DNA from 4 places in the Paenibacillus sp. E194 genome. Region 1 is predicted to be linked to each of the others. Evidence: riboswitches for the same ligand, from Rfam matches in the RefSeq annotation. Region 1 holds a riboswitch; each other region holds the start of a gene.
The links. Region 1 has a riboswitch for cyclic di-AMP ahead of kdpF (K(+)-transporting ATPase subunit F). Riboswitches for the same ligand answer to the same signal wherever they lie in the genome.

Region 1 (5,843 bases):
ATCAACGGAATCAGCTGGAGCAGTGCTTGGACAGTATTTTCTCGAATACGGACAGACCGATCGAAGTGATCGTTGTTGATGATGCCTCAACCGATGATACTCTGACCTATCTGCAAAGGCTTAGCGGACAGATTCGATATCACAGCCATGAGACCAATCGAGGTCTGGCAAGTGCAATTAATACTGGATTGATGATGTCCAAAGGCAGCACGATATGCATATTGAACAGTGATACGCTCGTAACGCCGAATTGGTTGTCCGGTATGCTGAATTGCTTACACAGCAACATAGAATTTGGTATGGTTGGATCAGTGTCGAACCGTGTTGCCGGCGAACAGCAGATACCTGTGCCTTACGAACATGTCAAAGATATGTATGACTTTGCTGCTGAATATAATATCCCGGATGCAAGCCGGTGGCACAGCACAGATCGTTTGTTCCATGTGTGCCGCCTTATGCGCCGCAGCACATTTGAAGCGAATGGATACTTTGATGAGCGATTTGAGAATAGCGGATTTGCAGATGAAGATTATCATTTGCGCATGCGGATGGTAGGGCTCAAGCTTATCGTATCAGGGGACGTATTTATCCACCGCTCGTTCCATGCAAGCCTGCAGGAGCAGGACGGTCACACCCAATCTAGTCAGGATAAGCATGCGGCTTTCTTTCAAGAGAAGTGGGGCAATGCTTATGATTGGCTTCAGCGTATTCGTACGCAGCATGGGATGCTTGCGGGACGGCAATGTCAGGCATTTTATCCGTCTCAGGTGGCAGTTACTGGACTAAACGATGCAAATTATTGGATTGAAAATGGGGCAAAACGTCCTGTTCAAGGGGAGTTACGTATTCCGATTGTACGGGTAAGTCAGCTTGAATTGCGGGGATGGCCAACAGGAGTACCGATTGAGGCTGCTGCGGTTGCGCAGAAATGGAGTAAACAGCATGAAACAGAGGGAAAGATTCCTGACGGTGCTGTATTCAAAACGGAACTAGGCAAGTATTATCGTCGTGAGGGTGAAGCATGCAGAGAGCTTGTTAGTGATCATGCGCTGAACCGCTGGGGATTCGCTGATAAGGTAGCAATCCGTACGGAACATGAGAGAAGCGACCTTACGGAACAGTTGCCAATTATGGCGCACCCGGTCATTCATTCCTATCATATTTGAGGAATTGAAGAGTGGAAGTTAGGCCTTGTGCTTGGGAGGGGAGAATATTGCAACATTTCATCACGGACATGATTGGTCAAATGTCATATACGCAGCGGCATATGGCGCGCGTGCTTGACGCAGAGCGGCATGTAGCGGTTCGCATGGCGCAAATCGTGCATGCACTGCCGGATGTTGACCCTCAATTCGGGGGGGAGAACGATTATAAGGAATACTCCCAGGCATTAACGAAAAGTATCGTTGCTTATCTGAACGGAATTGCAGAGCTAGAGGAAGCGATGGCGGAACAGCTGCAGCATGTGTTGAAGGAGATTTCGGATGATGCAGAGGAATAATGCGCATGCAAGGGGGGATCTGCATGAATAGAGAACAGTCCTATCACGTCATTCTGGAGTCTATGGCCAAGATGCAGGGCAATGTGGCGAAGATCCTAGAAGCAAAAGCGGTAGAGGCCGAGAAGATGCGCAACTGGACGTTGAATCATATGACAGAGCACTCGTTCACGAATCATCGGGAACAGATTGTCGAACCTCTTGACGTGCATGCACAAGTGGTTGAAGTAATCGAGAGTTTGACGAAGCTGCAAGTCAGTCTATCCCACAATATGAAGGTACTGCTCCGGCGGGAGGAATCCGAGGGTTACGGAGATAGCCTCGGAGGGGGCTTGTTGAATGGAGAGTTCGGGATAGGAGACAAAATGTAATGGCTGCAGCGCACGAGGAGCAGCAGGTGCAGATTGAAATGATCAAGGCCATTGTACAGAGCCAATCCGCATTGGCACGTATGTTGAATCAAATGGCTGACCTTACAGCACATTCAGAAGCTGCAACGAAATTGCTTAAGGACAATATTCGTCTGTTGTCCATGTATCAGCTTGCACTATGCGGCATGGTCACAGGTTTTCAGACCCGTATTCGCAAGACAGGCACAGCTGCGCCTCCATGGCTGCATCCGGATTGTCAATTCGAGGAGATGAGAGTGGAGGAGGGAGAAGTTGCAAGTGAATAAGCAGAAGCGAGCACAGAGATCCCGGCGGCAAATGGGACAGCAGAAGCTGGTTAGCGGCACTGCATCAACGGGAAGCGTAAGGAAAGTGAGCAAGCAGGTTCCGCAACGGAAATTGCAACGCCGTCTTCAGGTTGTGAACCAGCCCGAGTGTCGGCGTACAACGAAGCAAATTGCCTCAACACATTCGACTCATCACCGCATTCAACATCCTGCATTTCAAGATGGATATCGGGTGGGGTATGCGAAGGGATATGAAGATGCACATCAACTGTCCTATGCCAATCAATCATAACGAAGTGAACAGTCTGACACTTGCATAGGCAAGAGGAGGGCTGTTTTTTAATGGATGTCGAGCGATAGGATTCGGGTAAGAAGGAACTTGAAACAAATATAATATCACATGTCGGTAAACGGAGTAGAACGATGCGCAGTTGTAAGCTTGCGCACCGTCAGAAATTCGAAGTTGGTTTACATTTCCCTTCAAGTTGGGTTCAAGAAGGGAGACGCCGCTTCTAACTTGAATGTGGCTCCATTTGTAAATAGAATCAAATCCAGGAAATCCAAACAAATGGTCAAACAAAGCGTTTACATACAGGTATTTATTTAAATTTCTTTGTTTTGCTCATGAAATCATCGCCGCATAAGCAAAGTTGAGAAATTGCGAGGTAATGATGCTGTAATGAGAGATAAGATGGGATTAGTTGATCACAATTGCCCGGAAATGGAGAAATTATGGTTTTCATTTCATTTACAGCAGGAGGGGAAAGGCGTAAGATTCAGTTCAGCAACAACAACGTTATCCGTTGCGTCTCAATCGCTGAATTCCGCAGGAAGCGGAAGCGGGGGAACCAATGAAGCGAATGGAGCTGAGTGGACAGTCAGCAGCCACCGTTCGCATGGGGTGAATCCGGCACAGGATCGCTGTTCCTGGCTGGTAGGGCGACTCTTCGCGCCCGAATCCGTCAGCTAACCTCGTAAGCGTACGGGAGAGGCGCGCCTGATCATATGGCGACGCACCTCTTTCTTGCAAGTAGGGCTTCGGACAGATGAACAGGAGGAACTGGATATGTACGATGCGGACCGGGTCATTACAGTGTTCGCAGGCTGTGAGACGGGGATTGAATTCATACGTCAGTTGAAAGGAGCAGGATATTCGGTTGCGGGTATTGCCCATAATGGGCGATTGGCAACGCGATTGGAAGGTGTTGGCGTTCATTCCGTATGCCGAATCAATACGACGGAGCCGAAGGCGTGGGCCGTCCCTCATGTCCCGATTGGCCGAATCTATGTGTTTGAACAGAGCTTTGCGCTTTCCTGCCGGCTTCTTCAAATATGCCGGCAATGGACGACGGATCCGATCACAATCGTGACGAAGCGTCATCATCCGCAGTCGATCTACCGATTGCTTGGTGCAAATTACGTCATTTATACGCAATCGGATCAAGTTTCATTTTTACTATCAGATATCATCTAATTTATCCATATAGGCAATGCTCACCGCTGAATCCCATTCATGGGAACGGGGGAACCAACGTTAGTGCGCCAGCTGTACATCTGCAGTTCGCGCAAGGGGTGAATCCGGCACAGGAATCCGTTCCTGGCCGGTAGGGCGACTCTTCGCGCCCGAATCCGTCAGCTAACCTCGTAAGCGTCCAAGGAGGCAGCCTTTATTTCGTCGTGGAACATTACGCGCACGTTTATTTGACGATGCGCGAAATAGGCCACACGGAAAGGGTCCCTCTTTCCGTGTGGCTTTTTGTGTTGCCTGCGCGTTCCTACTGAGCAGGAAGTCTTGGTAGGAGCGGGATCGCGGCAGCATTGCCTGGAGAGATGAGAACCTTATTCAGGAGGAGGAAGGGACTATGTTTGATGCAGTCATGATGATTCTTCTCGCACTGCTTGGACTAAGCGTATTGGGTATTCTCCATTGGTGCAAGACGGAAGTGGAGGAACGGGGTGATCGCTCATGATGATCGTGTTATTCACCTTGATTACGGCGCTGTTCATTTATTTGCTATATGCCTTAGTCAAACCGGAACGATTTTAGTTTGGGCAGAGTGATTGTTGATATTTGTACATTAGAGAAGGGTGGAACGGAACAATGAGTGCAATCGAATGGATCGCCATTGGAATTACCTTATTGCTTGCCTTGGCGATAGCGCGTCCGATCGGAATATATATGGCAGGGGTGTTTGACAATAGCGGAGCTCCAAGACCGCTGGATCTTGTATTTGGTCCGATAGATCGTTTTTTGTTTAAGTGTTTCGGCATTAAGGATCAATCGCAAAGCTGGAAGGCATACGCCTTTACGGCAGTTGCCACGAACGTGCTGATGATTGTGGTGACATATGCAATATTCCGCCTTCAAGGGGTATTGCCGCTCAATCCGAATGGCATTCCTGGCATGGAACCGGGAGTAGCATTCAATACGGCGATCAGCTTCATGGCGAATACGAACTTGCAGCACTATAGCGGTGAAAGTGGACTTTCTCCGCTGTCACAAATGACGGGCATTATTTTCTTGATGTTTACGTCACCTGCTACTGCGCTAGCGGCAGTAATGGCCATTATACGAGGGTTGACTGGCAAGCCGCTCGGCAACTTTCTGGCTGACTTAGTTCGTTCGATTACACGGATCTTTATGCCAATTGCTATTGTTGCCAGCATCCTGTTCATCTGGAATGGTACGCCGCAATCCTTGAGTCCAATGGATACTGCAGTCACGGTTGAAGGAGCAGAGCAGCATATTCCGCTTGGGCCCGTAGGCTCGATGATGTCGATTAAGGAGCTTGGCAACAACGGCGGTGGCCATTATGGAGCGAACTCAGCACATCCATTTGAGAATCCGAATGGTGCAACGAATGTACTTCATATTCTGCTTATGCTGATGCTCTGCACAGGGTTGCCGTTTACCTACAGCCGCATGGTCGGCAACAAGAAGGAAGGGCGTGTGCTGTTCGTCTCCATGGCGATTCTGTTCCTGATTATGCTCGGATCATCTCTTACAGCCGAACATATGGGCAATCCTGTGCTTAACGCAGCAGGATTGAGTGGAACAGGTAGTATGGAAGGGAAGGAAGTTCGTATTGGCGTTGCCCAGTCCTCACTGTATTCGGTCGTTACGACTGCATCAGAGACGGGCGGTGTCAACAATATGCATGATACGCTGACACCGCTTGGCGGCTTGATCCCGATGGCGAATATGATGCTGAATACCGTATTCGGCGGCGTCGGTGCGGGATTTATGAACGTGCTGCTGTACGTCATGATTGCCGTGTTTTTATCAGGCCTCATGGTTGGGCGGACACCTGAATTTTTGGGACGCAAGCTGGAAAGTAAGGAGATGAAACTGCTTGCGGTTACCCTGTTGGTACATCCCATATTGATTCTCGTACCAACGGCGATTGCAGTTGCCACACAAGCGGATACCCTGTCCAATCCAGGATTCCACGGATTGTCTCAAGCGTTGTATGAGTTTACGTCTTCTGCGGCGAACAATGGTTCTGGCTTTGAAGGATTGGGAGATGCAACGCCGTTTTGGAACATTTCCACAGGTATTGTCATGTTCTTGGGGCGCTACGTATCGCTCGTTACGCTCCTTGCCGTAGCAGGATCGATGGCGAAGAAGCAGCCAATTCCGAACACAAGTGGTACGTTCCAGACGAATAC
Region 2 (8,358 bases), on a different contig from region 1:
TAAAGGCAGGGGCGTTATGGAGAATAGAAACGATGTGATCGGGCTGCATCCATCTGAGAGGCTCGACGATTTGCTCACTCATCAATTACGAATCATACAGAGCTCAGAGGTGTTCAGCTTCTCCATGGATGCTGTCCTGCTGGCTCGATTCGCTTCCGTGCCAACGCGTGGCCGGATTATGGATCTGTGCACAGGCAATGGGGTAATCCCACTGCTGCTGTCCACACGGACTAATGCGCAAATCGATGGATTGGAAATACAGCCAAGACTTGCGGATATGGCCAGCCGCAGCGTTCGGCTAAATGGCTTGGAAGAGCGAATACGCATTACCGAAGGGGATTTGAAGGCATTTACACCAGATGCAGAGCGTCCCTTTTACGAAATGATAACAGTGAATCCTCCCTATATGCCGTTGACGGCGGGTGATGTGAAAGAGAACGAGCATTATGCACTAGCTCGCAGTGAGGTCGCCTGTACACTGGAGGATGTGATCCGCACGAGTGCTAAGCTGCTGCGAACGGGCGGGAAGCTTGCCATGGTTCACCGTCCTAGCCGTTTGACAGATATCATAGCACTTATGCGGACATATCGATTGGAGCCGAAGCGTATTCGCTTCGTTCATCCACGCGAGGATGTAGAGGCCAATATGGTGCTGATTGAGGCCGCGCGAGACGGCAAGCCGGATGTACGGCTATTACCGCCGCTTATCGTATATAATGAAGGAAATGAATATCGTGAGGAATTAATGGATATCTATTATGGGAAAGCCTCGCAGCTGAAGGATGGATAATATGCAATTGACGGAACAATATAGCTACCAGCAGCAAGACAAGGAAAATGTAGGGGCATTATATCTTGTAGGGACGCCGATTGGGAATCTGGAAGATATGACATTCCGGGCCGTACGCATACTGCGGGAAGCCGATATTATTGCGGCGGAAGATACACGCGAGACGAGGAAGCTGTTGAGTCATTTCGAAATTACAGGGAAGACGCTGTACAGCTATCATGAGCATAACAAGCAGGCAAGCGGCCCTGAACTTGTGCGTATTATGGAAGAAGGCAAGCGTATCGCCCTTGTGAGCGACGCCGGATTACCCGCGATATCAGATCCGGGTGCAGATCTTGTTCAACTAGCTGTAGAAGTGGGTATTCCTGTTATTCCGATTCCTGGCCCGAATGCGGCCTTATCTGCCTTAATTGCGTCTGGGCTACCCACGAATCGTTTCACATTCGTGGGTTTCCTTCCGCGGGAGAAGAAGCATGCAGATACAGTGCTTACCTCACTCCGAATGGAAGCGGGAACGCTGTTATTCTATGAGTCACCGCACCGTATTGCGAAGACGCTCGATCGGCTAGCTTCCGCATACGGAGACAGCCGCCGGATTACGATTGCCCGTGAGCTGACGAAGCGTTTCGAACACTTCATCCGCGGTACGGTCGGCGAATGCATTGCCTTTGTAAGCGAGCATCCTCCATTAGGAGAATGTTGTATCGTCGTCGAGGGCGCTGATGAGAATGGAGCTTCTCAAGATGCGGGACAAGCATGGTGGCACGAATTGACGGAAGAAGAGCATGTTGCGCATTATGAACGTGAACAGGGAGTATCACGCAAGGATGCAATGAAACTGGCAGCCAAGGATCGCGGTGTATCCAAACGAGATATCTATCAGGCTTTGTTATAGAACAAGAATGGATACAATGGATCATATGTGAAATATGCAGACAATAGAGGGGAAACCGTTGCTGTAAAACAAAAAAAGACCTCCATGGTGGGTTCAAAACCATGGAGGCATCAAGGAAGATATAAAAAGGTTAGAATTAACATATGTGATTAGAGCTATTATAACCTATTTTTTTATTTTGTCACAGGTTGTGGTATTTCTGATATACATTCGTGACAAACAATTTTTCCTTTAAAGTATGTAACGTTCTCTGCATTGCCGCAGAAGATGCATGCTGGCTCATATTTCTTAAGCATGATGCGCTCTCCGTCAACGTAAATTTCTAGCGCATCCTTTTCACCGATACCAAGGGTGCGGCGAAGCTCGATCGGAATGACGACACGACCTAGTTCATCTACTTTACGGACGATACCAGTGGACTTCATCATAGTTCAACGCTCTCCTCTTTGCTTTAGCATGAAATGTCATATTTCGACAAAATTCTTTTTGGCTGATTCTTATCGTACCAACCATTCCCAAATTAGTCAACCTAAAAAATGTATACTTGGCGTGCTAATTTATGGATTTTAGGTTTTTTTAGCTTATATTAAGCTGTTTTTAACGACGTAGCGTACACTTTTACACTCGTATGGTATTTTTTATGCAAAAATAAACAGAAACAAGAATAAACCAAATCTTTTCGACAATAAGGCAGACTATGTCGAAAAGGTTCGAATCGAAAGGAGTGATTTTCAATGTTATTAGAGGAAAAAGTGTTCAAGGATCCGGTTCACAATTATGTGCATGTTCAAGATCGAACAATTTGGGATTTGATTAACACGAGGGAATTCCAGCGGCTCCGCCGCATTCGCCAATTAGGAACTTCCTATTTAACATTCCACGGAGCAGAGCATAGCCGCTTTTCTCATTCTCTGGGCGTATACGAGATTACTCGGCGGATTATTTCTCAATTTGAACGAAACCAATATGAGGACTGGCCGCAGGAAGAGAGGCTGGTTGCCTTATGTGCTGCATTGCTTCATGATGTGGGCCATGGACCATTCTCTCATTCCATTGAAGAGGCCTTCGATATGTTTCATGAAGATTGGACATACCGCATTATAATAGAAGATACCGATATCAACCGCGTGCTGAGACAAGTAGATCCACAGCTCCCAACCAAGGTGGCATCAGTGATTCGTAAGACATATGAGCGGCCGATTGTCGTGAATTTGGTATCCGGCTCCCTTGATGCGGATCGTATGGACTATTTGCTGCGGGATGCATACTTTACCGGTGTTAATTACGGTACATTCGATATCGATCGTATTCTAAGGGTGCTGCGACCGCTTAAGGATCGGATTGTAGTCAAAGAGAGCGGCATGCACGCAGTAGAGCATTACTTGCTAGCTCGATATGAGATGTACTGGCAAGTCTACTTCCATCCGGTAACCCGAAGCTCGGAGATGTTACTGCGCCTGATTTTCAAACGAGCCAAAGAATTGTATTTGGGTGGATACACTTTTCAATATTTCCTCTCTCCACTAGATTCTTTATTTGAAGGAACGATTACGACGGAACAATATGTCCAAATGGATGAGGCATTTGTGCAGACCGCATTCATGCAGTGGACAAGGGAGAAGGATGAACGTCTCGTTGACTTGTGCCAGCGATTCATGGAGCGTAAACTATATAAATATATTGAAATCGAACAGATGGATGACGATTTACAGGAACAATTGCGGGCAGAGTGGTCGCAAATTGGGCTTGATCCAAACTATGAACTTATGTTCGATTCCCCCTTCGACAAGCCCTATGATGTATATCGAAAGGGAGATGCCCGTTCACAGCAACATATTATGCTATGGGGACGGGATCAGCAAATTGTAGAGCTGTCCAAGAAATCGGATATTGTACGTTCCATTAGCGGCATTCGCCGTGGAAAACACTATATCTATTTCCCAATGGACAAGCTTCTAGAAGTCTCGAATCACCTTACGGAAGATACAAGGCGTATGTTTATACGCCGCAACCATTAGATCGATTTACAAGAAGGAGCGCATAAACGTGTTATTTGATACGCATACGCATTTAGACAGCAGCAATTTTGACGAGGATCGCGATCAGGTTATCACACGGGCCGTTGAACAAGGGGTGACCCGTATGGTTAACATCGGGTTCAATCGAGAGACGATCCCGACGACGATGGCGTTGGCGGAGAAATATGAGTTCATCTATGCAGCTGTGGGCTGGCATCCGGTAGATGCGATAACGATGAAGCCGGAGGATATAGACTGGATCGCCAAGCTAACGGAACATGAGAAGGTTGTGGCGATTGGCGAGATCGGACTGGACTATCACTGGGATACTTCTCCGAAGGATGTTCAGCACCGTGTATTCCGCGAGCAAATTGGGTTGGCGCGAGAATTGAAGATGCCGATCATTATTCATAATCGTGAGGCGCACGAAGATGTAATCCGCATCTTGCGCGAGGAGAAGGCTCACGAAGTAGGGGGCATCATGCACTCCTTCTCAGGTAGCTGGGAAACAGCGAAGATGTGTCTGGATATGGGCTTCTACCTTTCATTTGGAGGACCCGTTACGTTTAAAAATGCAAAACAGCCGAAAGAAGTACTTGTTAAGGTTCCGAATGACCGATTGCTTGTGGAGACAGATTCCCCCTATTTGACTCCCCATCCGTTCCGAGGCAAGCGTAATGAGTCCGCATATGTGCGTCTTGTTGCAGAGGTTGCAGCAGAGCTGAAGGGTATGGAATTTGAAGAATTTTGCAGAATGACGACTCAAAATGCTATGACATGTTTTGACATCACGTGAAAACGGGCCAAAAACAAGTGAAAAAAAGACATCGGCCATAAAATAAGTGGATTTCATTATGAAAAACGGATTAAGTTACATTTTTTTAACCATTTTTCGCGAAAAACGGAATTGCTACTGTCTTTACAAGAAGATTGCAAACACGATATGATTTCTCACAGATGTTATTACACAATTCAATATTGTTCCAACTAATTCAGTATCGCTTAATCTCCATGAAGTGGAGAGCGGGGGAACCAGAGTGTGAACGACATGACATGAGTACATGTTCATTCACACGGATTAATTCCTTGGGGTGAATTAGGGACGACCGAGCCATGAGCCGGTTGGTTCCGATAGGGCGACTCTCAAGCCCGAACCCGACAGCTAACCTCGTCAGCGTACCGAGAGAGGGTTCCTCGCGTCCTACACTGTTGACGTTTGGGTTTCTATTACGGAAGCCGCGAAAGAGTCTCCTCTTACGAAGGGCTTCTTTTGTTTACTCTCAAACATTCTTTTTTTGAATAATGAGAATAAAGACGTCATAGGGTGTAAGAAATAGGAGGTGGGAGCAGCCAATACTGAAACGTTGGTACGGAGATTTCGGCATTGTCTTGAACGATTACATGCTCGTTTATGGCAAGTGAAGTCTCTCGTAAACATTCTTGAAATAGTCGCGTCAGATGGAATCATGCAGAGCACTCGACGGCGGGACTATGTAAGGAGGACCGAGAAATGGGACAGATCGTGAACAACGAAACCCATGAACCCCGATCATCCAGCATGTCACTCGCATTGCGATGGAAGCATGAAAATGTACGTGTTATCACCGTTATTGCAGCTGTAGCAATCGTGATCACATTAATAGCAGTCTTGACTTGGTATAATGTAACGAAGAAGACAGTGGCTGTGCTCGTTGATGGACAAGAGCGTTCAGTCGAAACTCGCCTAGATACGCTTCGCAATGTTTTGGATGAGCATGCGATAGCGCTTGGGGCATACGATGTAGTATCGAAGCCGCTTGATGCAGAAATTGCTGATGGAGATCGAGTTATTATTGAACGCGCTTTGCCTATCCAAATTACAGCGGATGGGAAGAAAGAAACACAATTTACGACGAAGAAGTCGGTGCATGATGCACTAACTTCGCTGCAAATCCAGGTGAATCCTGAAGATAAGGTATTCCCTTCTAAGCGTGCCTCTATTTCGAAGGACATGGACATTCGCATTGTTCGTGTCAGCAAGAAGATGGAAGAGCGTAAAGTGAAGGTTCCTTATCAAGTGGTGAAGCAGGCAGATGCTACTCTCCTTAAGGGGAAGACCAAGACGGTTCAAGATGGAAAAGAAGGCTTGGTTGTCCAGAAAGTACAGAAAACGTACGAGGATGGTAAGCTCGTATATTCGCAGATGGTCGACAAATCCGTTCATACAAAACAAGTGAATCAAGTGATAGCCTACGGAACGAAGAAGGAACCGGAAGTTGCTGTTCTGTCAATGAACGCGCAGGAAGACGATTCTGACAATGTTTCCAGTGGCGACAAAGATTTTAACTATAAAAAAGTGCTGAAGAACGTTCAACTGACGGCGTATACGGAATCTGAGGGATCGGCTGGTGCGAAGACAGCATCTGGCGCGATGGTATCAGAAGGTCGTACTATCGCGGTTGATCCGAAGGTCATTCCGCTCGGCTGGTGGGTATATATCGAAGGGATTGGATTCAGACGTGCTGAAGATACAGGTGGCGCGGTCAAGGGGAAAATTATCGATGTATACTTCGACAGCAAGAAGGCGGTCAGCAAGTTCGGACGCAAGAAGGGGTACACCGTATACGTGGTTGGCCCAGTCAAGCCGGAATCGAACTAATGCACAAGGTATGCAGCCGTGTGTAATTAGGATATAGTAATGAATAATGATTTATGTCATGCTAAGAAGAGGGGACACCCTCTTCTTTTGTTGTTTATTTATGAATGGAAAGTAAGGGAAGGATGCGGAATTAGGAAGCAGCCTTGTGGTGAGAGGAGCAAGCATATTGATACGCGAAGTAATAGTTGTAGAAGGCAAAGATGATACCGTTGCCATTCACCGTGCCGTTGAAGCGGATACGATTGAGACGGGTGGATCGGCGATTAATGATACAACGATAAAACGCATCGCATTGGCCCAAGAGCGCCGAGGCGTTATTATTTTTACGGATCCAGATCATGCAGGGGAGAAAATTCGGAAGACGATAGCCGAACGTGTACCTGGGTGCAAGCACGCTTTCCTGCCTAGACATGAGGCGATAGCTAAAGGGGATCTTGGTGTGGAGAATGCAAAGCCAGAAGCGATTCGCCGTGCCTTAGAGCAGGTTCGCTCCGAGATGCCAAGCATGACGTCAGAGTTGACGTGGACGGATCTCGTGGAAGCGGGATTGACGACGCATGCAGGCTCTGCGGAACGCAGACGGCAGTTAGGTGAAATATTGGGCATTGGATACTGCAACGCGAAGCAGATGCTTAAGCGCTGCGGTGTGTTCCAGATCGGACGAGAGGAATTTGAGAACGCCTTGCGGAAGCTGAACCAATTCGAGCAGGGACAATGTGCAGAAGGAGAATAGATAGAATGACGCAGACGAAAATAGATATTGCAACACCGAATCGCACGAAAGACATTATACGCAAGCATGGGTTTTCATTTAAGAAAAGCTTAGGGCAGAACTTCCTAATTGATATGAACATTTTGCACCGTATTGTGGATGCTGCAGAGCTTGATGATGTGACAGGTGCCCTGGAGATTGGGCCTGGGATTGGTGCGCTTACGGAGCAGCTCGCTAAGCGCGCTCGTCGTGTAACAGCAGTCGAGATCGATCAGCGCTTGCTTCCGATATTAGGGGAAGTGCTGGAGCCCTATGAACATGTCCATGTTGTACATGGGGATGTATTGAAGGTGGATTTGCATGAATTGTTCCGCGAACAGTTCCAGGATGTCGAGCGGGTAAGTGTTGTGGCCAACTTGCCCTATTATGTGACGACACCGATTATGATGAAGCTTCTGGAGGAGCGTCTACCGCTCAAGAACATCGTCGTCATGATTCAGAAGGAAGTTGCAGAGCGAATGGCAGCGAAGCCGGGAGGCAAGGATTACGGCAGCTTAAGTGTGGCTGTTCAATATTTTGCAGAGCCGGAGCTTGTATGCACCGTACCGCATACGGTGTTCATCCCGCAGCCAAATGTAGAATCTGCAGTAATCCGTCTACGTGTGAGACAGACACCGCCTGTACAGGTGAAGGATGAGTCGCTGTTATTCGATGTTGTACAGGCTTCGTTCGCTCAGCGTCGCAAGACAATTTGGAATAACCTGAAGGCTCGCTATGCCAGCAAGTGTGGGACAGACAGGCTGACGGAAGCGCTCGCTTCAGCACAAATTGAACCGAATCGCCGAGGGGAGACACTCTCGATTGAGGAGTTCGCTGTTCTGTCCGACGCGATCGGTCAAGCCATTGCACATGCAGAAGAAGAGGATCAAGCGGAATAACATAACATAATTTTAAGGCTTAGGCATCACCAATTTATGCGTTTGCCCATAGGATAATCGGAGAGGTGATTGATCCTATGAACCAACCAGTGAAGCAAGGGGATTTGGTCGTACGCAAGTCGTACGGTGGCGATATTACATTCCGTGTGGAGGAGATCTTCCGACAGACGGCGGTTATTAAGGGGACGGATTATCGCTTACTGGCGGATTCCCATGTTGAAGATTTAGTTAGTGTACCAAAGGCAACGATTGCGCGCCGCACAGAACAGGCTCATATCAAGATGCTGGAGTCTGTCGAAGTGCTTGAACAGCAGCGTAGGCAGCTGCATGAGCGCAGGCGGACGGAGCTTCCATTTGCAGAGATGCC
Region 3 (8,358 bases), on a different contig from region 1:
AGGATGGGTATGGGACAATAATACTCCGCCTAGTAGATACTGGGTCAGAGCTGCGCTTAACCTTATCGGACAATGGCAAAGGGATGAGCGAAGAGCGTCGAATCTCCTTGCTGCAAGCTCCGAAAGACCACAATCAGAGACATGGTCTCGGGATGTACAATGTGGATCAGAAGTTCAAGCTGCACTTTGGTTCCGAGTATGGATTAAGCATCGAATCCCAGTTAGGAAGCGGTACAACGATTGCGATACGCTGGCCCAAAAAGGAGGAAGAATCCAATGACAGACAACCCTATTAAAGTGCTGATCGCGGATGATGAGAGCATTGTTCGCAGAGGCTTGATGGCAACGGTAAATTGGAGCAGATTCAACATGGTAGTCGTAGCCGATGCCCCAAATGGTCAGAAGGCATGGGAAGCATTCCTTCTCCATGAGCCGGAGGTTGTCATTACAGATATCGTGATGCCGGAGATGGATGGAATTGAACTCGCCAAGCGAGTGAAGGAAAAGTCGCCGCATACTCGGGTCTTGCTGCTGAGCTGTCATCGAGATTTCGAATATGCACAAAGGGAATGATGCTTGGAGCTTCCGGCTATTTGTTGAAAACGGCCTTCGAAGATGAGGAACTGGCTTATTATCTTCAAAAGTTCGAGGAAGAGCTGGCGGGGAATTCGGAGCCTCCTCAAGCGGTTCGTAGTGCAGATTCTAACGAAGAGGATGCACAGTGGAATGCGGCGTTCTATGCCTGGTTATGCGGTTTCCGCAACAACTTCCAAGGAGAGCTGAAGCTGCGCTGGGAGACGCAATGGTTTTGGTTGAATGAACCTCATGAGGTTATATTGGTCAAAATATTCGACAGTTCCGAGCAATCGCTCCCTGCTGCTATCAAGTCATCCAACCGTGGAGGGGAGTACTGGAAGTATCTTGGCGATAAGCTGCTGCAAGAAACGGAAGGGCCGTGCGCCTATATTCCCTGCGGTGTAGATCGATGTTTCTATTTCTATCGTCCTACAGCTCGCCTGAAGGTGGAACGGCTGTTGAAAGAGAGCAAAGCATCTTGTCCGCAGCTGCATTGGAGCAGTCGTGGCCCGTTAAAGGGCATGGACGGCTGGCTGGAGGCGGTTCAGGAGCTGCACCGAGCGGCGGAGTTGGAGCGTAAATTTGAGCTGCGAGTCAATTCATGGCCGGAAACGGTGATGCGATCGGTGCTCTTGGTAGCAGAGAATGTGAGTGAGCCTTGGTCCGTCAGTGATGTAGCACATCGAGTTGGATTGAGTCGAAGTCATTTCAGTACTTTATTCAAGAAGGTAACAGGAGAGAATTTTGTCTCCTTCTTATACCGTATGCGGCTGAAGACGGCACAGGATTTGCTGCTGAATACTACGATGACGCTGCAGGATATCGCGGAGCGGATCGGTATGGTGGATGGAAAATATGTTAGCAAATGGTTCAAGCGCTGCTGTGGAATGACACCGAGTCAATACCGAAGCGGACAAAAGGGAGAACATGTTGCTCAAAAATGACGAAGAGCGTACGATATTACGCCCTTCCACCGAACAAAATCACCCCATATTCGGAACAATTCGCCGTTTTGAAAACGCTTTATTGTCTTTAAAGTGAAGGTATGCTTGAGATGCAATCATTTGGGGGGAATGTGCAAAATGAAGAGAACGTCAAGATTGGTTATTCTGTTAACGGTCTTTGCACTTATGCTTGCTGGCTGTGGCGGAGGATCTGGAGAACAAGGTTCCTCCTCCGGAGGAGACAAGGGGAAACAGACCGTTTTGCGTTTTGCAACATGGGATACTGGCGAGAAGCTGAAGGTTCAAGAAAATATCGCGAAGGCGTTCGAAAAATCCCATCAAGGTGTCAAAGTACAAATTGAACCTTATGCAGACGGCTTCGATCAGAAGCTGGCGGCATCGTTCGGTGCGAGCAACCCGCCTGATGTGATGTTGATGTGGGATTTCCCAACATACCATTCAAACTTGGAGCCGCTGGATGCTTTTACGGAGAAAGATGCAAGCCTGAAATTAGACGATATATATGATGGCTTGTTCAATTATGTGAAGGTAGATGGCAAGACGTATGGTATGCCTGCGGGCTTCACGACACGGGCTATGTATTACAACAAGAAAGTGTTCGATGCAATGGGAGTCCCATATCCGAAAGATGGCTGGACATGGGATGACTTCAAGGATATTGCAACGAAGCTGACAGATAAATCGAAGAAGCAGTATGGATTCGGTGTCCGTGCTGAGAACGACCCGTATGATCTGCAAGGATTTATCTGGAGTAATGGGGGCAGCTTCATCAGCGAAGACGGCAAGACGATTGAAGGCATTATGAACGGGCCGGATACGGTAGCGGCTGTTCAAATGTTCGGGAATATGGTGAAGGACGGATACGGAGTCCTCGTAGGAGGAAAAACGCAGCTTGGCGGTAACGACATCTTCAAAGCTGGTAAAATCGGAATGTGGGAGAGCGGTGTATGGCCACTAGACGGGTTTAAGGAAGCGAAGGTTGATTTCGGGACTGTTGAAATGCCAGCGTTCCCTGGCAAGCCTGTGAAAGGCGTAATTTCGGTAAGTGCAGTATCGATTGCGAAGCAATCGAAGCAGAAGGATCTGGCATGGGAGTTCGTGAAGTTCTTTATTTCGGAAGAAGCTGTTAAGATGAAGAGCGATGCTGACCTGCCGATTCGTAAGAGCGTCGTGCAAGGAATGAAGCTGGATACATCCGAGCTGTACGCACCGTTCTATCGCATGCTGGAGCGTTCCGACAACACGCCAGCCTTCTTGCTCAACAGCAACTGGAACCAGATGAATCGTCACCTGTCTACTGCAGTTGATTCAGTCATGCTGGGTGAAGATGCACAGAAAGCGCTAGATACGGCAGTGAAGGAAGCGAAAAAATTTATTGAGAAGAAATAAGTAATAATGAGAAATAAACGGGGCCGTTCCTTCGATGAGGCGCATTACGTACATGCGTCCTTCGATATGAACGGCCCTTGGCTTTTCAAAATGATAGGGTATGGAGATATGCTCATGTACTCGTTCTATTTCTGTACGAACAAATGGATTAAATTGCATTCAACGGTGTTGATGTTTATGTCCATGTCGTGATCGCTCTAGCGTGATCTTGGTTGCGATGAATCTTCGCAAGCGCATATACAATCCCAATTGGAGAAAGGAGGTACACAAGACCGATTAGGAAACCGACTATTGTTCCATCAAGCATGAATGACAGGGACATTAAGAAGTTGTCGAGCATAAGGTGAGCGAACATGGCCGTCCACCAGCTATGCTTCAGCATAATGAACAGGAAGAACATGCCGATAAACAGGAGCTCTACCGGCCGAGAGTAGTACGGATAGATTGGATAGGTGACATGTCCGAACGCCCATACAAGGGTAGGGATAATCCCGGCTAACCATGGGTTGCGGAACAATCGGTTCAGCAGTCCAACCCCGAACAAACGATATATCCCTTCCTCCGAAATAGCTGCAACCCAAGCTAGAAGAGGGAACAGTGGTGCAATTCGCAGGTTGAGCGGTGATTGTGAGGCATCGGTCGATGACCACGCATGAAACCCTGATTCCAAAATGAAAAATACAACTGTTTGCATGCCGAGCAATACGCCTGTGTACGCGATTCCGATCCATAATGCTTGTGTGAGCTTGCCGCCAAATGCGCGGTCACTCCATGTAGGCAGTACATCTCTGTACGCAGACAACTCCCATGCTCGCTTTCCTGCATGGAGAGAGAAGTAGAGGATAACGCCTTGAATTACTGTAATTGCGGCTTGAATGGCAAAGGACAGCCCCATATTCACCCCGTCCACAGGGGTACGGAGTTCCAGAGCGAAGAGACCCGGAAGCACGTTCCATAGATGCAGCAGAGAAATTCCGCATGAGACGGCAGTAAGAGCGAACAATGTCTTCGATCCGAACTTCAGGCCATGACGGTAGACGATGCAAGCGATCAGTGAACATGCACTTAGTAGGATCGTCATCCACATATAGCCGATATTGTAAATGGACGATGCGGTCTTCGTTTGATGTAGTTCTTCAGCTAGGTAGCTGTTCGGGATAACCCAGAAGGGCTTCAGCATGACAATACGATCTTGGGAGAAGACGGCCTTCACATTCAATGCAGCTTCACCTAGTCGTGCTTCAGGCACGTTATACTCAACCGTGTCTAGCTCTGACGATGAATCAATGAGTTTTAATTGGGCAGGATTCCATCCCATGTGTTTCAAAAGTGTATCAGCAAGCTTCTTACGGTTCACTGGATCCAAGGCAGTCTCCTCATTTTCTGCTGACGCCATATCCACCTGGTTTCCCGTCACCCCGTCTAAGTTCGAGGTGATAGGAGGCTTCTCCTCCCATTCGAATCCAATAATACGACCGCTTGTCATGTGAACGTCAATGCGCATGACACCGGATTTTCCAGCTCGATTCATATTCAATAATACCTGAAAAGTATCATAGGGGCTGGATGGTTCCCATTTCTGAAATGAAGCGGTCAGCTTCTCCTTGCTCATGTAGCCGGAAACCGTTGATTGACTGCGATAAATGACGGTTGGTGCAGTAGCTTCTTCAGGCGTAATTGAAATATGGAACTGTTTCAAGTCCTGTACAAATGTGAGTGCCTTTTGCGCTGCTTTTTCTTTGGTTAAGAGGGATTGGCTGGCTGCTGATTCCATCATGGCTTCTGTCTGTTGAAAGGGAATGAATACCTGAACAATGAGGAATAATAGAAATCCGGCCATAGAAGAAAGAAGAAGCGGCTTGGATACATAGGACATGTTGGAACCTCCATTCCATCACACATTTAGCGTATGGTTGCTTATTTGTTCATTTTATCCACTTCAACTTTGTAAAGTCCAGCAGAGAAAATGAAGAAACACCTAGCGATAATGAGTGTTTTGAATACAATTGAAGAAAATAGGGGATTGTAAGCGCTATTTATTCAAGTTTTTCGTCTTATTCTGGTTAATTTGTTCATTCCTTGACTTTGTATGCTGCAGGGGAAACGTATATAATCTCGTTATGAATTGCATACAAGCCGAGTTTCGTGAATGAACGAAAGCGGGGGACCCGATAAATGGGGTGAATATCGCAGTTGTGGATGCATAGAATCCACTTGCGATTAGGGCAGCCTGAACGTGCCCGAATCCGACAGCTAACCTCGTAGGCATGTACGTCAGGATACCAGCGATAGCATTGGATTTCCAGTGCTTTTTTTCGTGGGGAAAAAAGAGGTGACTCCCGTGGAGGGAACAAAAAAGGCCATTCGATTCAATCTGACACCACCGCGAATTCTGGTTGTAGGGTTTGCAGCAATTGTATTATTGGGCGCATTTCTACTCATGCTTCCGATATCAAATGCGGATGGGATTCCGCTGCCATTCCTCGATGCATTGTTCACGTCAACGTCAGCAACTTGTGTGACGGGGCTCATTGTGGTGGATACGGGCACTCATTTTACCGTATTCGGGCAGGTGGTCATCATGCTGCTTATCCAAATTGGTGGGCTTGGATTCATGACAATGGCAACGCTGTTCGCATTAGCACTGAAGAAGAAGATATCGCTGAAGGAAAGGCTTATATTACAGGAAGCGCTTAATCAGGGCAGCATGGAAGGCATCGTGCGCCTTATCCGTAAAGTGATCTTGTTTGCGGTATGTATCGAGGGGACGGCAGCTGTACTGTTCTCCGTGCGATGGGCATTTGATCTTCCGCTAGGCAAGGCCATTTATTTCGGTATCTTCCATGCTGTTTCTTTTTTCAATAACGCAGGCTTTGATTTGTTCGGCTCTGTCAGTGGGCCGTTTTCGAGCTTAACCAGTTATGTCGGAGACCCTATTATTAACCTGGTATCGATGCTGCTTATTATCCTTGGCGGGATTGGATTTATCGTCTTGTCCGATTTGGTGGAATACAAGCGTACTCGCAAGTTGTCTCTGCATACGAAGATCGTGTTAACGATGACGGGATTGCTCATTGTAATCGGAACGGTCGTTATATTTATATTTGAATTTACCAATACACGCACGTTAGGCAGTTTGAATGGCTGGGAGAAGCTCTGGGCATCCCTGTTCCAGTCGGTCAGCCCGCGTACCGCTGGAGCGAATACGATTGACATCGGAGCCATGCGCCAAGCCTCGCAATTTTTTATGGTTCTTTTGATGTTCATCGGGGCATCACCAGGATCCACTGGTGGTGGTATTAAGACGACGACGTTCGCCATTCTCATCGGAGCCGTATTTGCTATGATTCGCGGGAAAGAAGATATCGTCATTTACCGGTATCGACTCGCCAAGGATCGTATCTTCAAAGCAGTTACACTAACGCTGCTGTCATTGTTCTTGGTCATTATCGTATCGATGATATTGTCGACAACAGAAGATCATAGCTTCCTGATGATATTATTCGATACAACATCGGCCTTCGGAACGGTAGGGTTATCAATGGGATTGACGGCGGATTTATCAGATATCGGAAAAGTGCTGCTGAGCCTGACGATGTTTGCAGGCCGTCTTGGTCCATTAACGTTGGCTTATGCGTTAGGCCCGAAAAATGAGCGGGAATTATACCGACACCCAGAAGGAAAAATAACGATAGGATAAGCAAGTTAGATTGTAACGGACGAAGGAGTATACAGGGATATGGAGTTGCAGCAGTTTGCAGTGATCGGGATGGGACGTTTCGGTTCGAGTCTCGCGAAGGAGCTAGTAAAGCTTGGACACCAGGTGCTAGGCATTGATAAAGATGAGGAAGTAATTGGGGATGTTATGGGCTTCGTAACCCATGCAGTTGTAGCGGACGCATCAGATGAAGAGGTGCTGCGCTCACTCGGCATACGTAACTTCGATTGTGCGATCGTAGCCATTGGTGACGATATTCAGACGAGCATTCTGGTTAGTATTCAGATGAAGGAACTTGGCGTGAAGAAGGTTGTCGCCAAAGCACTTTCCGAATTGCATGGACGTGTTCTGGAGCGGATCGGTGTGGACAGGGTTATTTACCCAGAGCGGGATATGGGCATTCGCGTAGCTCACCAACTTGTATCACCGAACTTGCTGGATTACATTGAATTGTCCAAGGAATATACCATTGCAGAGCTGAGCGTGCCTGGCTGCATGCAAGGAATGGCGCTCAAGGATGTGAATCCAAGAGCTAAGTTCGGGTGCAGCATCGTGGCGCTGAATAAGCCGAAAGGCATTATTATTGCACCATCAGCCGAAGATGTGCTTGATGAGAAAGATATTATGGTTATGATCGGTACGAATACGCAAATCGAAGATTTTGAAGAAGCATTTATGTTGAAGGGGAACGATAAAAAATCGTAAAGCATCCCTTGCCATAGAAGGTCACAAATAAGCCTGCAGTCATCGCTTGTATGGATAAGCGACAACTGCAGGCTTATTGCTTATGTAAAATGGCTCTACATGACTACAATTTTGAATACGATATAAGTCAGGAAGAAGTAGGCACCCATACTTGCTGTGATGAACAGAAAGCGATTCGGACGTACAACTTCTGTCTGCTCCATTGCTTCGGTCGTGACCAGAATAACGGATACGAACCAAGTGAATGCTGCTACTGCAACAGCTAATGAACTGAAACCAATGATCGCGAGAAGGAATGCGAGCACAAATCCTAAGCCGAAAGGCATTTGCATAGCAGCCAATTGGACAAATGTCGTCTTCAAATCAAGCGGCTTGCTGCCCTTCCAACGGCTAATGAACCAAATACTAATAAAGAGTGCGGCCAATCCAATAATCTGATAAATGAACAATTGAATGAAAAAGCTAAATGGCGGGGTCAGAGAACCTGAACCGCCTAATAAGCTAAGTGGACCCATTAGTGAAGCGAACAAGCTTCCAAAGAGCGTGTAGCCGAACAAGGCAAAGGCCAGTGCGGAGACTAACGCGGCAATGACCGCATACACCCAATCAGAGACTGCAAGATTGCGAGCACTTGCCGGATTCTTCAGCAGTTGAAGGATATTCTTGCTGTCAATTGACTTGGCCCATTCAGGTACAGTGCTGCCTGGTGTCTTGTGGGACGCTGTCTCAGCAGTGGCGGATACTTGCTGTACAGATGCCTCTGCTGCGGAACTAGCATGCTGCGACGAGGCAGCCCCTGCCCCTGCGCTGCACTGATGGGGCTCATTGTCGTTGATTGGCTTGCCACAACGATTACATACAACCATGGTTTCCATTTCCTCCTTATTCTCCCCTAGTTGAGAATGTTTTTTGTCTAATCTTACTCCATTCGACAGCAAACGAGTGTAATCCTCCTTTTTCCTTTCTATCCATGACTATTTCCCTAGCTGTGATAATGATGCTGCT
Region 4 (8,358 bases), on a different contig from region 1:
ATATCCATCAGCACGCCTGTATACGACTCAGGAGGCACACTGCTCGGTGTGGCCGGAGTTGATATAAGGTTTGGCGATTTGAAGCAGTTAGCAAACAAGCTAAGTGTACACCCCAGCAGCAAGATTCTACTTACTTCCCTACAAGGCGATTTATTGTACGACCCAGATGAAGAACGAACGATTTATGACAATATATACACCAATCTTAATGAAGATACAGCGACATTATTACGCAAAGTAAATGACTCTAACGAGTCTGTTATCATTGATGACTATCGTGGGAACTCCATGTATATATTCTCAATGCCGCTTGAGGAGACGAACTGGAGAGCAATCATTATGCTGCCTGCGGGAGTTATTAGCAGCGTGTTGCTTTACGTATGGGTCGTAACCCTAATTACGATCAGTTTACTTATTGTTGTGATTTACTTCCTAATAAACTGGTGGATCCGCCGTTTGATCGTGACTCCACTGCATCAATTAGTCGAGGCGTCTCATCGTATTGCCGGTGGGGATTATGACGTGACAGTGAGAATCGAATCCAATAATGAATTTTGCCAGCTCGGTTCAGATATGAATCGGATGAGTGAGGCGCTGCGTCAGAAGGCGCAGATGGAGCAAGAAATGAAGCGTATGAGCGCGCTGCAGGTTGTGGGAGAGATGGCTGCCGCGCTTAGTCATGAAATTCGAAATCCGCTAACGACAATCAAGGGATTTCTGCAGCTGCTTCGCAATAAGCCGGAGCATGCGGATGAGCATGTCTATTTCCGTACGATGATGGAGGAAATTGAGCGGACGAACACGATCATTACGGAGTATTTAACCTTGGCTAGACATAAATTCGTCCAATTCCGCCCTCATTGCTTGAATGAAATCATTACACAATTATACCCGCTTGTGCAAGCAACAGCATCGGCACGCTGCCAGGATATCCGCCTGGACATATCGCCAGTTCCTTCTATTGAAATGGATGAGAAAGAGATGAAGCAGCTTCTTCACAATCTCATTCGGAACGGACTTGAAGCGATGAGTGAAAACCAAGTGTTGACGATTCGAACTCGCATGATAGGGGATAGGGTTCTTCTATGTATTGAAGATGAAGGACCAGGCTTTCCATCCGAGGTTTTAGTCAGGGCAGGAACTCCTTTTGTCACGACGAAGGAGAAGGGGACAGGACTAGGCTTGTCCATCTGCTACAGTATCGTGGAGCGCCATGAAGGAGAACTTATTATTGAATCTGTGCCAGGTCGCACAGTTATCACAATTAGTCTCCCGCTATTCCGCAAGAAGCAAGAAGGCTAGTTTGGATGTTGCCATAATTGACCAATGTATTATAAAATGGAAGAGTTGTACGCTAATATTCTACTTTAATAACCAATTCCTAAGAAATAATGGTTGTATAACTATGCATCTGCGTGTATAATGATGTTACCTCACTAAGAGCGAGCGGGGAATATTACACATATACAGAGCGGGGTTGGAGCAAATGAAATCATTAAAAATTGTTGCAGCATGCACACTCATTCTATCATTATTAGTTGGTTGCGGTGCGAAGGAAGACCGTCTAGCAACTGTTCAAGAGAATAAAAAACTGGTACTCGGCACGAGTGCTGACTATCCACCATTTGAATTCCGTAAAACAATCGACGGCAAGGATCAAATTGTCGGTTTCGATATTGAGATAGCGAAGGAAATTGCGAAGGATTTGGGCGCTGAATTAGAGATTAAGGATACATCACTGTCGTCATTGCCTGAGGAACTGAAGACAGGCAAGATTGACATCGCAATCGCGGGACTAGATCCAACGCCTGAGCGGGAGAATGCAATGGAGTTCTCTACACCTTATTACTTGGCGGAAGCAGGGGTAATTGTACGTGCAGCAGACAAGGATAAGTATAAGTCACCTGAAGATTTGAAGGGGATGAAAATCGGCGTACAGCTTGGCTCAACCTTCGAGGATGTCGTTCAGCAAATCCCTGATGCGAAGAAGGAAATGCTGGATAAGGTGAACGACCTCGTTCTTGCGCTGGAGTCGAATCGTTTAGAGGCTGTCGTTGTGGAGAAGCCTGTGGCAGCGGCATTTGCTGCGAATCGCAAGGAAGTCGCTGTCGCGCCAGTGGAATTGAAGCCAGTAAGTGAAGGATATGTAATCGGAGTGCGCAAGGGCAGTGTGAAACTGCGTGATGAAGTGAATAAGACGCTTGAACGCTTGAAGCAGCAGGGCAAACTGGATGAATTCATTACACAAGCGGTACAACTGGCGGAACAATAAGATCATATGGATTGCATCTATATGCGGTCTATACAGATCTCGATGTGATATGTTCGCTCCTCGTGGGAATTCAACCAGTGAGGAGCTTTTTCTCTTTATATAGAAGAAATACAGATTAACAGTCGTGATAGGTAGGGAAGGGGAAGGTTGTCATGTTCGATTGGTTCGACATGTTATGGACGTATAAATTAGGATTTGTATCCGGTGCTGGCATAACCGTGCTGCTATCCGCGATATCCGTTCTGTTCGGATTACTATTGGGAGTGGCCATTGTCTTGATGCGGATGTCTAAAATAAAGCCGCTTAAATGGTTTGCTGTCACCTATATCGAGGTGTTCCGTGGAACACCGCTGCTTGTACAATTATTCATTATTCATTATGGACTTGCAGAGTATGGCGTAGAATTCAGTGCGCTAACATCTGGAGCGATTGCTCTATCCTTAAATAGTGGTGCGTATTTGGCTGAAATCTTCCGTGCCGGCATACAATCGATCGACCACGGTCAATTGGAAGCAGCGCGTTCTCTCGGGATGTCAAAATCAATGGGGATGCGCTTGATCGTACTTCCACAAGCGTTCCGCAATGTCATTCCTGCGATCGGCAACGAATTTATTACGATTATTAAGGAGACTTCAATTGTCAGCACCATCGGGATTGCAGACTTGATGTTTGAAACGAATATCGTACGTGCCAAAATTTATTCAGCGATGGGGCCATTGATTGGAGCGGCGTGTATCTATCTCATTCTAACCTTCACTTTATCGAAAGTGGTGGCACGTTTGGAAAGGAAGTTGAGCGAGCATGATTAAAATTCAAAATTTGCATAAATCGTATGATAAATTGGAGATTTTAAAAGGGGTAAATGTCTCTATTGACCGTGGTGAAGTGGTTGTTGTCATAGGCCCTAGCGGATCTGGAAAAAGTACTCTCCTGCGTTGCATTAATTTGCTGGAAACTCCGACACAAGGGGATATCCGCTTCGAGGATCAGTGTATCACAGACAAGTCGCACAACATCAACAAAACACGTGAAAAAATGGGGATGGTATTCCAATCGTTCAACCTATTTCCCCATATGACCGTGCTGCAAAATATTACCCTTGCTCCAATAAAGGTGAAAGATGTGCCAGAGGCTGAAGCTAATAAACTAGCAATGGAGCTGCTTAGCAAGGTTGGTTTGGCGGATAAGGCCAAGGCATTCCCTAGACAGCTGTCCGGTGGACAGAAGCAGCGTATCGCGATTGCGCGAGCGCTTGCTATGCAGCCGCATGTGATGCTGTTCGATGAGCCGACATCAGCGCTTGATCCAGAGATGGTCGGCGAAGTGCTTGAGGTCATGAAATCACTCGCCGCAGAAGGAATGACGATGGTAATCGTAACTCATGAGATGAACTTCGCACGTGAAGTGGGCGATCGTATATTATTTATGGATGGCGGCAATATCGTGGAGGAAGGTTCTCCAGACCAATTATTTAACCATCCTAAGCATGCTAGAACGCAGGATTTTCTAAGTAGAGTATTGTAAATATATAGGTGTTCGAATAGGCATCCTTAAGGGGTGCCTATTATTGCTTGTTGTAATATGTAAGCGTTTTCGTTTACAAATCTGAAATATGTGCTATGATAGAAACATAAAGATTACAAAAATGTCATCTCTGATTACAAATTTGTTATGAAATAAAAAAAGTTTGAAGCTTCAATCCATTGGGGGGCGCGGGTTCCAGAGACTTACCATCATATTCCTGCGCACAGGTTACAAAATTGTGATATGATGCAATCCGAGCCGAAACGACACACCCGTACGGGGGATTATTGACCGGTGTTCGATATGTTGAGAACACCTTGGGGTGAATCGCTTATTCCGCAATTGGAATGGCGTAGGGGAACTCCTTGACCCGAATCCGACAACTAACCCCGCAGGCTAATGCACAGGAGGAAAACAGAACATATGCGTAAAAGAATTACACTAACGATTACTGCAGCTTTACTTGGACTTGCGTCCATTCTTCAAATTTTGCCGGCACAGGCTGAGCCTTATACGGTAAAAGAGGGAGAAACGTTCTATTCAATTGCTAAGAATTACAACATGAGTGTTGAATCCGTATTGTCGGCAAACCCGACAATTAATCCGAAAAATCTGTATGGTGGACTCTCCATCGAACTTCCAAGCCCCGTTGTTCAAAAATCGGTATTGGAAGGGATGCCAGTCAATAATGCTTTGGGTGTAGCAAAAAATGACGGACAGGCAGTCAAAACGGCTTCGAATAATCAGAAAGCAGCAGTGCAACAAGCTGCTCCTAAAAATGTAGTTCAATTGTCCTCTGGACGTACAGCGACATACAAGAAAACGATAAGCATGCGCGCAACAGCCTATACTGCTCATCCGAGTGAAAACGGCAAATGGGGCGCAGTTGATGCTTTGGGTAATGCATTGAAACTAGGCACAGTTGCGGTCGATCCAAAAGTGATTCCGCTTGGAACGAAATTGTATATTACGGGATATGATTTCAAACACTTGCCGACAGGCGGTATGGTTGCTGTAGCTACGGATACAGGCGGTGCAATCAAGGGGAAAAAGGTTGACATATTTGTACCGGTAAGCAAGAAGACAGGCAACACATTCGGCGTGCAAGACGTTAAAGTATACGTGTTGAAATAATATCTACTATTATAAATAGATGTAGATAAATACTTACAATAGCAATTGAACAACAAGCCTCGCCATTATGGCGGGGCTTGTTTACTTATTCCTTCTTTTCCTTCTGATCTTGAAGCAGATCAGGCAAGGTGACGAATTCATATTCCCGATCTCTCAACTGCTGAATAATTGATGGGAGTGCTTTCACGGTACCATGCAGGTACCCATTTTGTGTGCTTCCGCTGGCATGCTGCAAAATGATGGAACCTGGACGGACCCCACGCATCACATTTTGCAAAATACGTGAAGCGGTTAATCCTCGCCAATCGTTCGTATCTACATCCCAGTTCACGACCATGTATCCATTATCTCCTGCCCAGCGCAATTGCTCTTCGTTGATTTCTCCATATGGCGGACGGAAGTAACGAGGCTTATATCCGGTTGACTGCTCGATAATGCGTTCAGTATCCTTCACCTGGTGTTCAAAAGCTGGTAGCGTCAGCTTTGTCAACAATGGATGATTGTACGAATGATTACCGATCACATGCCCCTCGCGTACCATCCGCTCGACGAGTCCTGGATATGCCTTGGCACGAGAGCCAACGAGAAAGAAAGTGGCTCGGATATTGTGCTCCTTCAATATATCCAATACAAGCGGCGTAATGCGGTTATCCGGTGCGTCATCGAAGGTAAGCGCAACTTGTCGTTCTCCTTGACGCTGCTTCGCATTCAATTTAAAGATATGTGGGTACTTCAACCGCAGTTCCGCAATCGTGAGATGCTGTTTCTTCATCTTATGCATACTGGAGCGGGATGATTGTGAAGCTTGCGCCGCTGATTGCGACGGGCTTGATTTCTGCCACATGTACTTGCGTTCAGTCGAAGTGGAAGAACGTTGCTTCTGCTGGCCAGATTCTGGCTCAGCCTGCTGCGACTCCAGTCTTTTCTTCTGACTTTTCTGATTATCACGCTCTCCCTGCTCAGCTGTTATGGTGAACTTAGGCATCTCAATATGCTCCGATGAAGCTGTATTCTCTTGCTTTTCCTTAGCATGTGGGGAATGCATAGTCACGGAGTCTACCTTGAAGATACGTGGTACCGGATGAGTGCGATCTTGTCTCCACAGACTGTCTGCTGATGAATGGATCGATTCCGACTGATTTGGCTTGATTGGTGGCAGATTGGGTATGGGAGGCGTTGCTTCCTGCGAGCGATGGAAGCAGCCGGTAATACAGAGCAGGCAAAGGGATAATACAGATAAGCAGATTCGACAATGTTGCATAGCGCCATTCCCCCATTCCATAAACAGTTCAATATTCTTGTTATGTCCTTGGGGTGGCTGAAATATGCCCTTCCACTTACCTAGTACGGTAGGGAAATAATCTCATCGACTATAATTGTTAGGATGTTCACTTGTAACTTCTTGCTAATATTCTGAAAATTTGCGAAACCATTGTCACAATTCATACGCTAATGTGACATGGGTCACAGTGGGATGTCAACCAGAACAGGCATAGTAGAGGTGTAAAGGTGAGAAAAGCTTACTCACATGCCAAATAGGCAGAAAACCCATAAGGTTGTAAATGGGGGTTTTTCTTACGAGCAGGAATCTGCACATCTCAATAAACGTGAGAAGGATGCAGACTGTCCTTACTCGTGAAAAAAGGAGCATACTTGTGTATACGATTCTTTCCAACGAACGCATCTCTGAAGGCATTTACCTCATGACGGTGGAGGGTCAATTTCAAGCAAGCATGGGTCAATTCTATATGCTGCGAGCCTGGAATACGGCACCTGTTCTGTCTCGTCCAATTAGCATCTGCAATTTGGCGAAGGATAGCATCCAGTTCCTGTACAAGGTTGCAGGTGAGGGTACGCGTTTAATTGCACAGCTGCGTGATGGAGACCGTATCCAGCTAGAAGGGCCATTCGGTAATGGCTTCCCGCAAGTGGAAGGACGAACTGCACTTATCGGAGGCGGTATTGGCATTGCACCCTTATTATATACGGCGAAGCAATTGGATAAACCGGATATCTATCTTGGCTTTCGAGGACAGTCCTATTTAACGGAAGCATACGAACCATACGCGAATGAGTTGGTTGTCCGCGTAAACGGCAACCTCCTAGATGACGTGGACTTTAGTAAATATGATAATGTGCTGGTGTGTGGTCCATTGGGAATGATGAAGGCAGTTGCCTTGCTAGCAGAAGGCTTAGATACGAAGGTGTATGTATCTTTTGAAAAACGTATGGCCTGCGGAATCGGGGCTTGTTATGTGTGCTCAGTAAAGAATAAAAACGGCAACCGCAAAGTATGTGCGGATGGGCCTGTATTTTTGGCGGAGGAGGTGGAATGGCATGCGGAACTTAGCTTGTAATGTAGCCGGCATTCCGTTCAACAATCCGATCGTGATGGCATCGGGAACGTTTGGCTTTGGGCAAGAATATGCCAAATTATATGATATTAACAAGCTGGGGGGCATCTCCTGCAAAGGGCTCACCCTACATCCACGTCAAGGGAATAACGGAACTCGGGTGTGGGAGACACCAGGCGGCATGATGAATAGTGTTGGGCTTGAGAATCCTGGTATCGATGCATTTTTGGAAGAGGAAATGGAATTCTGGGAAACGATTGAGCCCGTGAAAATTGCCAATCTTGGCGGCAGTAATATAGAAGAATACGTCCTCGGAGCCTTGAAGATAACGAAGGATGCAGAAGAGCGGCGCAAAGCACGTGTTCGGGCTGTAGATATGATTGAGTTGAACATTTCATGTCCGAATGTGAAGGAAGGCGGCATTGCCTTTGGTGTGAAAACAGACGTTGCGCGTGAGGTTATTCGCGAAGTACGGCAAGTCACTTCGCTGCCGCTTGCTGTGAAACTATCGCCGAATGCTGAGAATATTGTAGAAATGGCCGTGATGTGTGAAGATGAGGGAGCGGATTGTGTCTCTTTAGTGAATACGTTCTCGGGAATGAAGATTGATATCTATCAGCGGCGCAGTGTTTTTTCCAATACGTACGCGGGCTTGTCTGGGCCGGCTATTAAGCCAATTGCGCTGCGCATGGTTCATCAGGTGTCCCAGCATGTATCCATCCCCGTCATGGGCATGGGCGGCATTGCCTCCGCTTCGGATATTATTGAGTTTATTATGGCCGGAGCCGAGGTGGTTCAAGTAGGCACCTACAACTTCATGAACTTGCGTGCTGGCGAAGAGTTGCTGGCTGGTCTTCTAAGCTTCATGGAAATGGAGAACATTCAAAGTCTGGATGAGATTCGCGGCATTATTAAATAAGGCCTTCTGGACAGTTGTACTTCAATGAAGGGGGCTCTGAATACATGCAGGAGCAACGAGCGGGAGCAGACATAACCATTCAATATCGCGAAATTGGGCGAGACTACCTGTTCATCATTACAGGGGGAGACGAGCATATTGGGGCGGTATCCACC

Region 2: another riboswitch for cyclic di-AMP. It lies ahead of AZ66_RS09720 (3D domain-containing protein); the one in region 1 lies ahead of kdpF (K(+)-transporting ATPase subunit F).
Region 3: another riboswitch for cyclic di-AMP. It lies ahead of AZ66_RS02270 (TrkH family potassium uptake protein); the one in region 1 lies ahead of kdpF (K(+)-transporting ATPase subunit F).
Region 4: another riboswitch for cyclic di-AMP. It lies ahead of AZ66_RS14425 (3D domain-containing protein); the one in region 1 lies ahead of kdpF (K(+)-transporting ATPase subunit F).

The regions. Positions count from the first base shown of each region.
Region 1 is NZ_JMDX01000288.1:488-6,330, reverse strand. It holds partial or broken gene AZ66_RS25330 (glycosyltransferase family 2 protein) at 1-1,166, shown strand, start outside; gene AZ66_RS25325 (hypothetical protein) at 1,214-1,501, shown strand; gene AZ66_RS25320 (hypothetical protein) at 1,525-1,869, shown strand; gene AZ66_RS25315 (hypothetical protein) at 1,869-2,174, shown strand; gene AZ66_RS25310 (hypothetical protein) at 2,167-2,466, shown strand; cyclic di-AMP (ydaO/yuaA leader) riboswitch at 2,980-3,170, shown strand; gene AZ66_RS25300 (hypothetical protein) at 3,241-3,648, shown strand; cyclic di-AMP (ydaO/yuaA leader) riboswitch at 3,663-3,840, shown strand; gene kdpF (K(+)-transporting ATPase subunit F) at 4,141-4,221, shown strand; gene kdpA (potassium-transporting ATPase subunit KdpA) at 4,276-5,843, shown strand, end outside.
Region 2 is NZ_JMDX01000052.1:15,254-23,611, reverse strand. It holds gene AZ66_RS09745 (tRNA1(Val) (adenine(37)-N6)-methyltransferase) at 17-790, shown strand; gene rsmI (16S rRNA (cytidine(1402)-2'-O)-methyltransferase) at 792-1,685, shown strand; gene AZ66_RS09735 (AbrB/MazE/SpoVT family DNA-binding domain-containing protein) at 1,859-2,113, opposite strand; gene AZ66_RS09730 (HD domain-containing protein) at 2,420-3,703, shown strand; gene AZ66_RS09725 (TatD family hydrolase) at 3,732-4,499, shown strand; cyclic di-AMP (ydaO/yuaA leader) riboswitch at 4,693-4,896, shown strand; gene AZ66_RS09720 (3D domain-containing protein) at 5,214-6,341, shown strand; gene rnmV (ribonuclease M5) at 6,508-7,074, shown strand; gene rsmA (16S rRNA (adenine(1518)-N(6)/adenine(1519)-N(6))-dimethyltransferase RsmA) at 7,080-7,991, shown strand; gene yabG (sporulation peptidase YabG) at 8,069-8,358, shown strand, end outside.
Region 3 is NZ_JMDX01000008.1:29,708-38,065, forward strand. It holds gene AZ66_RS02245 (cache domain-containing sensor histidine kinase) at 1-296, shown strand, start outside; gene AZ66_RS33495 (response regulator) at 277-573, shown strand; gene AZ66_RS02250 (AraC family transcriptional regulator) at 594-1,520, shown strand; gene AZ66_RS02255 (ABC transporter substrate-binding protein) at 1,659-2,930, shown strand; gene AZ66_RS02265 (CPBP family intramembrane glutamic endopeptidase) at 3,106-4,806, opposite strand; cyclic di-AMP (ydaO/yuaA leader) riboswitch at 5,055-5,213, shown strand; gene AZ66_RS02270 (TrkH family potassium uptake protein) at 5,272-6,630, shown strand; gene AZ66_RS02275 (potassium channel family protein) at 6,670-7,353, shown strand; gene AZ66_RS02280 (hypothetical protein) at 7,449-8,219, opposite strand; gene AZ66_RS02285 (LysR family transcriptional regulator) at 8,328-8,358, opposite strand, start outside.
Region 4 is NZ_JMDX01000092.1:1,224-9,581, reverse strand. It holds gene AZ66_RS14445 (HAMP domain-containing sensor histidine kinase) at 1-1,302, shown strand, start outside; gene AZ66_RS14440 (transporter substrate-binding domain-containing protein) at 1,487-2,272, shown strand; gene AZ66_RS14435 (amino acid ABC transporter permease) at 2,425-3,081, shown strand; gene AZ66_RS14430 (amino acid ABC transporter ATP-binding protein) at 3,074-3,796, shown strand; cyclic di-AMP (ydaO/yuaA leader) riboswitch at 4,043-4,210, shown strand; gene AZ66_RS14425 (3D domain-containing protein) at 4,220-4,930, shown strand; gene AZ66_RS30620 (polysaccharide deacetylase family protein) at 5,016-6,191, opposite strand; gene AZ66_RS14415 (dihydroorotate dehydrogenase electron transfer subunit) at 6,586-7,287, shown strand; gene AZ66_RS14410 (dihydroorotate dehydrogenase) at 7,268-8,203, shown strand; gene AZ66_RS14405 (prenylated flavin chaperone LpdD) at 8,248-8,358, shown strand, end outside.